4 regions of the Lysinibacillus sp. FSL K6-0057 genome follow, and region 2 is predicted to be linked to each of the others. Evidence: riboswitches for the same ligand, from Rfam matches in the RefSeq annotation. Region 2 holds a riboswitch; each other region holds the start of a gene.
What was found. Region 2 has a riboswitch for cobalamin ahead of MHB40_RS23180 (hypothetical protein). Riboswitches for the same ligand answer to the same signal wherever they lie in the genome.
Positions count from the first base shown of each region.

Region 1: it holds a riboswitch for cobalamin, as region 2 does, so the genes downstream of both, MHB40_RS11505 (ABC transporter substrate-binding protein) here and MHB40_RS23180 (hypothetical protein) in region 2, are expected to answer to the same signal.
Region 3: it holds a riboswitch for cobalamin, as region 2 does, so the genes downstream of both, metE (5-methyltetrahydropteroyltriglutamate--homocysteine S-methyltransferase) here and MHB40_RS23180 (hypothetical protein) in region 2, are expected to answer to the same signal.
Region 4: it holds a riboswitch for cobalamin, as region 2 does, so the genes downstream of both, MHB40_RS12490 (glutaredoxin) here and MHB40_RS23180 (hypothetical protein) in region 2, are expected to answer to the same signal.

Region 1 is NZ_CP152047.1:2,354,509-2,356,712, forward strand. Features, by position in the region: gene MHB40_RS11500 (translation factor GTPase family protein) at 1-676, opposite strand, end outside; cobalamin riboswitch at 835-1,022, shown strand; gene MHB40_RS11505 (ABC transporter substrate-binding protein) at 1,189-2,181, shown strand.
Region 2 is NZ_CP152047.1:4,643,924-4,646,127, reverse strand. Features, by position in the region: gene MHB40_RS23185 (glutathione peroxidase) at 1-328, shown strand, start outside; cobalamin riboswitch at 477-675, shown strand; gene MHB40_RS23180 (hypothetical protein) at 836-1,393, shown strand; gene MHB40_RS23175 (cobalamin-binding protein) at 1,377-2,204, shown strand, end outside.
Region 3 is NZ_CP152047.1:2,533,295-2,535,498, forward strand. Features, by position in the region: gene MHB40_RS12395 (Lsa family ABC-F type ribosomal protection protein) at 1-329, opposite strand, end outside; cobalamin riboswitch at 893-1,073, shown strand; gene metE (5-methyltetrahydropteroyltriglutamate--homocysteine S-methyltransferase) at 1,245-2,204, shown strand, end outside.
Region 4 is NZ_CP152047.1:2,552,799-2,555,002, forward strand. Features, by position in the region: gene MHB40_RS12485 (hypothetical protein) at 1-605, shown strand, start outside; cobalamin riboswitch at 906-1,084, shown strand; gene MHB40_RS12490 (glutaredoxin) at 1,201-1,425, shown strand; gene nrdI (class Ib ribonucleoside-diphosphate reductase assembly flavoprotein NrdI) at 1,422-1,781, shown strand; gene nrdE (class 1b ribonucleoside-diphosphate reductase subunit alpha) at 1,778-2,204, shown strand, end outside.

The sequences.
Region 1 (2,204 bases), 2.3 Mb from region 2:
GCTGGTCAAGAAATTCCTGAATGCCCTCATCCTTTAAGGCAGAGCCTATAAAGCAAGGGAAAGCACATTCGTTTTTAATCATGGCCTGTAGCTGAGCAAGACATGGTTCATGCTCTAATGACTCATTCAGAAAGGCATCCAGCAATTTTTCGTCGCGCTCCGCCAGCCATTCCATGATGCTATTTGACACATAATCTGCTCGCAGCGGTTCATCGACGAACAACACATGCTGAGAGCAATCTTTACGAAGCTGGCTCATGACAGCTCCTACATTTGCTCCTTCACGATCCGTTTTATTGATAAAGAAGAAGGTTGGGACATGGTATTTACGTAAAAGCTGCCACACGGTTTCAGTATGGCCTTGTATCCCTTCGACTGCGCTAATGATAATAATGGCATAATCCATCACACGGATGGCACGCTCCATCTCAGGGGAGAAATCGACATGCCCAGGTGTATCAATCAATGTGTATGTATCATCGCCAATGCTCATGCGACCTTGCTCGGCAAAGATCGTAATCCCACGCCTGCGCTCTAGCTCATGATTATCAAGAAAGGTATCCTGATGATCGACTCGACCACGGGCTTGAATACTATTTGTATGAAAAAGCACTTGCTCAGAGAAGGTCGTTTTCCCTGCATCCACATGCGCCAGTACACCGATTGTTTTGTACATAAGAAATCCTCGTTTCTATAGATTGCTATCTTTTCATTGTAACAGAATACTCGCATATATAATTCTTGTAAAATAGTTCGTATTTTTGTCGAAATAGTGCTAATATAGTGATGATTGCATAATTAGCGTCATACTACGCTAGTCTATCAATAGTATTGACCATAATAGAACGTATTGGTGCAAATGGCATTTGTCATTTGCTTAAAAGGGAAATCGGTGCAATTCCGATGCTGTCCCGCAACTGTAAATGGGGAGTCTATACAGCATGCCACTGTAGTAAAACTATGGGAAGGCGTATAGATGATGAACCTAAGCCAGGATACCTGCCAGTATGTGTTTTTTGACTAAGAACCACGAGGATGGGGATAGTGATAAAGGTAATGATGATACCGTTATTTCACTATGCTACTCTCTTGGCGACAAGAGGGTTTTTTTTATGCCCTTCCAACCACATGGGTAGTAAAGAAGTCTCTGATTTCTTTCTATATTTTAACAACAAAGGAGAAAAGGACATGAAGAAATGGAAAAGTATATGGCTGATGATGATCATTGCCTTGGTCGCTATTTTAGGGGCTTGTAATGCAAAGGACAAAACTGAATCAGCAGCACAAGGTGAAAAGGTTGAGCCATCTGAGGCAGCAACAGAAGTAACCATTGAAAATAATGACACAAGCCAAACATATAAGGAAGCACCTACGAAAGCGATTAGCTTAAATCAGCATGTGACAGAAATTATGCTGGCGCTTGGCTTAGAGGATTCTATGGTTGGGACGGCTTACTTAGATGACAAAATCTATGAGCCCCTGCAAGAGGCATACGATAAAGTCCCTGTGCTTTCTGACCAATACCCAACGAAGGAGCAAGTGATTGATGCCGAGGCGGATTTCTTATATGCAGGCTGGAAAAGTGGCTTTGGTGAAAAGGGCGTTGGCACACCAGAGGAGCTTGAAGAATTAGGCATTCATACGTATTTACATACGGCTTCTAACATGACAAAACCAACATTAGAAGATATTTTCACTGATATTCGCAATATCGCGAAGATTTTCCGTATCGAAGATCGTGGCGAAGCTTTAATTGAGCAAATGACAAAAGATGTAGAGGCAGTACAAGCTAAATTACCAAAAGATAGCGAAAAATTACGTGTTCTTGTGTTTGATAGCGGTGAAAAGGATGTATTTACAGCTGGTCAAAACTTTATGAATGAGCTGGTGACAATCGCGGGTGGTCAAAATATCTTTGGTGATGTGGAATCAGGCTGGACAACTGTGTCGAAGGAAGATGCAGTAGATCGTAATCCAGAGGTTGTTGTCGTGATTGATTATGGTGAAACAACGGCAGAACAAAAGATCCAATTCTTAAAAAATGATCCAGCATTAAAGGAGATGGAAGCTGTCAAGAATGATCACTTTGTCATCCTGCCACTTTCAGCAGCATCTGAAGGGGTTCGTGCGGCAGAGGCCATTGAAATTTTAGCGAAGGGCTTCTATCCTGAAAACTTTTAAACCAATTTGAGCTAGCGCTTTGC
Region 2 (2,204 bases):
TGGGGAGGAAACTAAGCATCTTTGCAAGGTGAACTATGGAGTCACATTCCCGATTTTTGAGCTTGTACAGGTGAATGGTGAGGCTACACATCCACTCTTTAATTATTTAAAGCATGAAGCGAATTTTCGAGAATTTGGTAAGGCAAGTATGCAAGAGAAAATGCTTGCTGAAGCAATTGTTCAACTTGCCCCAAGCTTTTTAGATGGTCGTAATATTCGCTGGAACTTTACAAAGTTTCTAGTAGATGCTGGTGGTAAGACTGTCGCACGCTTTGAGCCAACAGATTCTCAGCTCGATATCGAACAGGCAATTGAAACACTATTATAGTCTATAAATTTTTTTAATAATGTAAAAACTTATAAAATGGTTTTAAATTTTCTCTTAAAGTAGAAATATTGCTGGATGTTTAAAGTTATCCATGCGCAGCACAACTATTTTTTCTGAATCATATATGATAAACTGCTTTACAAATGAATTATTCTTGCAGAATAAAGGTGCTAGTTAGCATAATCGGGAATCCGGTGAAAAACCGGAGCTGTTTCCGCAACTGTAAGTACAGCCATTATAAAGATTTACCACTGTCTCAAAGAAGATGGGAAGGTTCTTTATAACTCATTCGTTTCATGTAATGAACTGTACAAGCCAGGAGACCGACCTTTATTTGAACGTATAAAAACTTCTCGGAAGCTAGGAGGATATACGGCAAAAACATAGGCTAAGTCGAGCTTGATGGCGATCATTATGTTATTTTTGTCGTTCCTTTGCAAAAGGAGCGGCTTTTTTTATGCCTTTCATGTAAGAATTTTTCATTATAGAAAGTAGGGGGGACAGCAAGTGAAAAAAGATGCACGTTATTCTTGTTATCCATTTATGCGTGAGAAAGCTTCAACGGTCGATTTTGAAATTCGAACGGATAGCCTCACAACACATCTAGGAGTTGCATTAGCTGCAGTAAAAAAAGAGGATATTCAAGTTGTTGAAGAGGATTTAATGCTTATTTTACCTATGGCTTATCATGTCAATGGCTCAGTTCGTGGAAAACTAGCAGTAACTGAAGAGGATTTATCTTGGTTAAGTGAGCGTTATGACTTTTACGTTGGTCATGTGAAGGAAGAGATTCAAAGTTTTGTTTTACCTCAAGGAACTGAGGCCGCTGCTGCTTTACATCTTTGCCGCAGTGAAGCAAAAAAATCATATCGTACCTTACACAAAGTATCAGAAGAACGAGCGGTTCCTGCTATTCTTTTCGATTACCTTGGCTTATTAGCTAATGTATGTTTTGTCATGGCTGTTTTTATGAATCAGCAAACAGGAATAGCTGAAATACCATTTATTAGTAAATCATACCCAATGAAAAAGAAAAAGGAGAATAATAATGAAGAAAGTATTTAAATTCCAATGGCTATCAGTGCTCTTACTTGCACTGATGTTAGCAGGCTGTGGCACTGCTGAAGATACAAAAAACAAAGATGCTTCACAGGATACACAACACACAGAGAAAACAAGCTATAAAGTGACAGATGACCGTGGTGTTGAAATAGAATTTAATGAAGTTCCAAAAACAGTTGTATCATTACAACCAAGTAATACTGAAATCTTGTTTGCTCTAGGTGTTGGCGATAAAATTGTAGGGGCAACTGAGTACGATACTTACCCAGAGGAAGCACAAAAAATTGAACGTGTCTCTGATACTACGAATTTTAACAGTGAACGAATTTTAGCGTTAAAGCCAGATGTTGTCATTGCTTATACAATCGGTGATAAGGATGCACTAAAGCCGCTTGAAGATGCAGGAATTAAAGTGTTTGTTATTCAATCTGCGACTACTTTCGATGATGTTTATGGAGATATCGAACAAATTGCTGCTGTGATGGATGTTGCTGATCAAGGAAGTAAATTAAACGAAGAGATTAAAGCGAAAATTGCTGAAGTACAAACGAAGGTGAAAGACGTAAAGACGCCGAAAAATGTTTATTTAGAGGTTAGCCCTAAGCCAGACATTTATACAGCGGGCTCTAGCACTTTCCAACAAGAAATACTAGATGCAGCTAATGTTAATAATGTTTTTTCTGAATTGAATAGTTGGGCGCAAGTTTCTGAGGAAGATGTGATTGCGAAAAACCCAGACGTTATTTTAACGACAGTAAACTATACAGAAGATCCAATAGGAGAAATTCTTGCGCGTGATGGTTGGAATACTGTG
Region 3 (2,204 bases), 2.1 Mb from region 2:
ACCTCCGCATCTACATGTAGATAAGCTATTTCACGTAAACATTCCCAATCCTCTGCCTGAGGGCAAATTTCTTCAAAAATTTCGTGTGTATATTTATTTGGATCCGAAACGGGGTAGGGGAAATAAGTAAAGTCTACGGAAGAGATGATTTTTCCGCTATACTCATAATTGCCTAATAGCAACTGAAAGAATGTTGTTTTACCTCGTCCGTTTCTCCCGATAAATCCAAGTTTCCAATCGGTATCGATTTGGAAGTTTACCCCTTCAAAAATATTGTCAAAGCTACTTGGATAAGAAAAAGTTAGGTTTTGTACTTGTATCATGGACATGATAATTCCTCCTTTGTATTGCAATAGTTTTCCTTTTCATACAAAGTCGGTCTACCCATCTATGCTCCATTGCTCCGTATAAGTAGATGGATATTAACGACTTATACGGAGTATTACATGCGTCACAATAGTATCTGAATCGCTCATATTATCTCTCTCCTTTACGAGTAGATGAAAGGTACAGATTCAACGATGAGAGCAAGAAAAAAATCCCTCCAATCGTGCATTGGAAGGATTAGTCTTTCACTGAATAAAGTCGATTTGCCACTCGTATCATGACAAATAAAATGCAAACTGATTGTTAAAAATGGATAGACTAACCCTATATTTTGGTTTGAAATCATTCAATTCAAATAAAAATATAGTTTAGTTCATCATCGTCCATTCATCAGTCCTCTCATAATTGTCTATTTATAGTAACAAATTTTTTAACAGAATACAATGTAGCCTTATCTTAGCGGAGATATTTAATAATTCCTAGAATATTTATAGAAATAATTTATATAATTGTTTAAAAATAATTTCTACTATTCTGAAATGTATGCTATAGTAGGAGCATAATTGAATAATGTGTAAGACTTGGTGCCAAATGAAAGTTTGGCTTAAAAGGGAAGTCGGTGCAAATCCGACGCTGTCCCGCAACTGTAATTCGGAGCAAATCACAAATGCCACTGGGGAAACTGGGAAGGCTGTGAGGCGTGTTGATGAAAAGCCAGGAGACCTGCCAATTTCTAGTACACACCAAATACCTACGTGGAAATAGGTGGTGAAAAGTGACCAAATAGGCACTGTGCGATAATGTTTATGCAAAAGTAGATACTTTTTCGTATTGTTTTAGCATTCATAATTTTAACATGCAGCCATTTTCCAAATAGGAGAATGGCTTTTTATTTTTTCTAAAAAGGAGATTAAAACATGACCTATACAAGCACACTCATTGGTTACCCTTATATAGGGGAAGATCGCGAATGGAAAAAAGCATTAGAATTATTTTGGCGTAATGAACTTTCTGAAGAGGACTTTGAGGAAAGATTAAAGAAGATTCGTTTAGCTAGAATCGACAAGCAGCTACAATTGGGTATCGAAATGGTGACAGTTGGTGATTTTACGTATTACGATAGAATGTTAGATATGGCTTTGATGTTTGGTCTAGTACCAAAACGCTTTAACTGGCAAGGTGGTAAAGTCGATTTACATACCTACTACAGTGTAGCAAGAGGGAATAAAACAGCCGTAGCGAGTGAAATGACAAAATGGTTTAATACCAATTATCACTATATTGTTCCTGAGTATGAGGGACAAACCTTACAACTAACAGAAAATAAAGTGTTAGCTGACTTTTTAGAGACGAAAGAAGCATTCGGGATCATCACGAAGCCGACATTGATTGGTCCCTATACATTTTGCAAGTTAACAAAAGGCTACAACAAATTAACACAGGTTGAATACTTATTAGCCTTATTACCGCTCTATACGCAGGTATTAAAAGAGTTAGTGGATGCAGGTGCCACTTGGATTCAGCTAGAAGAGCCATCCCTTGTTACAACTCTTGATCCAGCAGAGATAAAGCTGGTGCAAGAAATTTACGACCAGTTAGCCGTTGCCGTTCCAGGGGCTAAGATTATGCTACAGACTTATTTTGAAGCATTATGTGCCTATGAAACATTGATTACGCTGCCTGTTCAAGGTTTTGGCCTAGACTTTGTTCATGGCTATAAAGGGAATATGGAGTCACTGCGTCAATTTGGTTTCCCTCAGGACAAAGTATTGGCAATTGGGGTTGTAAATGGCCGTGATATTTGGCGTTCAAACCTTGCAGAGGTCAACGCAACGATTCAAGCCATTGAACAGCTAAGTCATGCCGAAGAGCTATGG
Region 4 (2,204 bases), 2.1 Mb from region 2:
TATTTAGAAATTTGGATCATTTTGAGCTAGAGAGATGCTTTGTATTAGAATATTTAGAGATACTGTTAAAATGGAATAAACAAACACACGCTATTTCTGAAGAAAAACTTCAAAAGCTTTGGATGAAACTGATAAGAAAATATAAATTTTCTCTTGATGAATGGGAAAGAAATGCTGGAAATACGAATATTCACTCGTATCTTGTGAAAGAACAAGGGCATGGTCTACAAAAATTAATTCGTTTTTACAGGGACCGTCATGGAGTGAAATGGTTAGAAAATGCCTTTGATTATGGCATGACATTGCTAATGAAAGGTGGGGAAATGCCAGCATTAGAAATGTTTTTCCTCACAAATTTAATATGTTACAAGTGGCAACTAGACTACTTAGAGGATAAAGAAGTGCAATATTACTTTTCTCATTCAGTAAATGGGAAAGTGAAAGAGGTCTATGATCGTTTTAGGGCTTACGATAGAGAACAGAATCTATTAACTGCAACTAAATTATATAAGCTTTTATCCAAATATAATCCTCAATTTCATACAAATTCTGCAGCAACGCCGGAATTTTATAAGGAATTGGCCCTGTTTATTGAAAAGCACTAATAGATGTTCCTAGTGTCAAACAGTCTATTTTTCTTCAGAATATAGACTGTTTCCATAGCTATTCAAGATTATTTTAGGCATTCTATAAATGAATAGATTTACTGTAGATAGATTTTAATAGAAAATCTCGTACATCGTTTAAAATATATATTTTGTTTAGGTATAAGTAATTAGTGATAATCTATTTCGAACTACATAATAAAAAATACTGAATAATCCAAAAATAAAGAAGTTTAGAATCTAGATTTACTTTTCATTTGAAGGATGGTAAACTTAAAACTATTGAACAACAACAATATATTGTGTTCGTTTTACTAAGGTACTACTATATGTAGTTTAAAAGGGAAGTTCGGTACAATTCCGACGCTGTCCCCGCAACTGTTAAGCTGACGATGATAGCATCCACTGTGCATGCGCATGGGAAGGAAATCAGAGAATGAAGCAAAGCCAGGAGACCTGCCTTTCTAAAACAAATTAATCATTTCTTCGGGGATTAAGAGATGGGAACGTCGGTATTTTTAGTATGTTAACGTTTCCATTTTAGCTATCTCTCTTAAAGAGATAGCCTTTTTATTTTATGAAAAGAGGGATTTCTATGAAACTTTATACGAAAACAATTTGTCCAAAATGCCTGTGGGTAAAATCTGAATTACAACGTGCAGGACTTGAAGCAGAAATTGTTAACATTGATCACGATGAACAAGCTAAGCAAACCATTATAGATGCAGGTTTTTTAAGTGTGCCTGTTTTAGAAATGAATGAAACCTTTATAGGAGATGTTCAGGAAATTGTTTCTCAAATTGAGTTGATTACCCTATGATCGTTTATGCAAGTCGTACAGGCAATGTCCGAAATGTTGTATCCAAATTAAAGGCAGAAGCTATCGAGCTCTCTGAAGAATTGCGACTGAATAAGCCGTATCTTTTAATTACCTACACAGATGGTTTAGGTGACATTCCAGCGAAGGTGCAACGCTTTTTAGAAAAAAACAGAGATTTTTGTAAAGGAGTAGTTGCCAGTGGCAATAGTAACTTTGGCCATCATGTATTTGGCGCTGCTGGTGAGAAAATTGCTACTACCTATCATGTACCCTTAGTAAGGAAATTAGATTTACGAGGCAATCAAACAGATTATGAAGCAATACAAACGTTTTATGAAACGAGGGTAATGAGATGAAAACCTATTTAAAGCTTAATAATGACGTACTGAATCGTTATAGTACAACTGGATTACTTGAGTTAGAAAAAGATCGTGAAGCTACGCGCCGCTACTTTTTAGAGTATGTCAACGTACGTTTGCGTTATTTTATAGATATTGAGGAAAAAATCCGCTATTTAGTTGATGAGGGCTACTATGAGAAAGCATTTATCGACATGTACGAAATGGAATTTATTAAGAAGTTGTATAAAAAAGCCTATGATTATAATTTCCGATTCCCATCCTTTATGAGCGCCAGCAAGTTTTATGATAGCTATGCTATGAAAAGTCGTGACGGCGAAGAGATTTTAGAAAAATATGAGGATCGTATTGTTATTATTGCTTTGTATTTGGCTCAAGGCAACACAGCTTTAGCAGAACGTTCTGTCGAAGCGATGATGG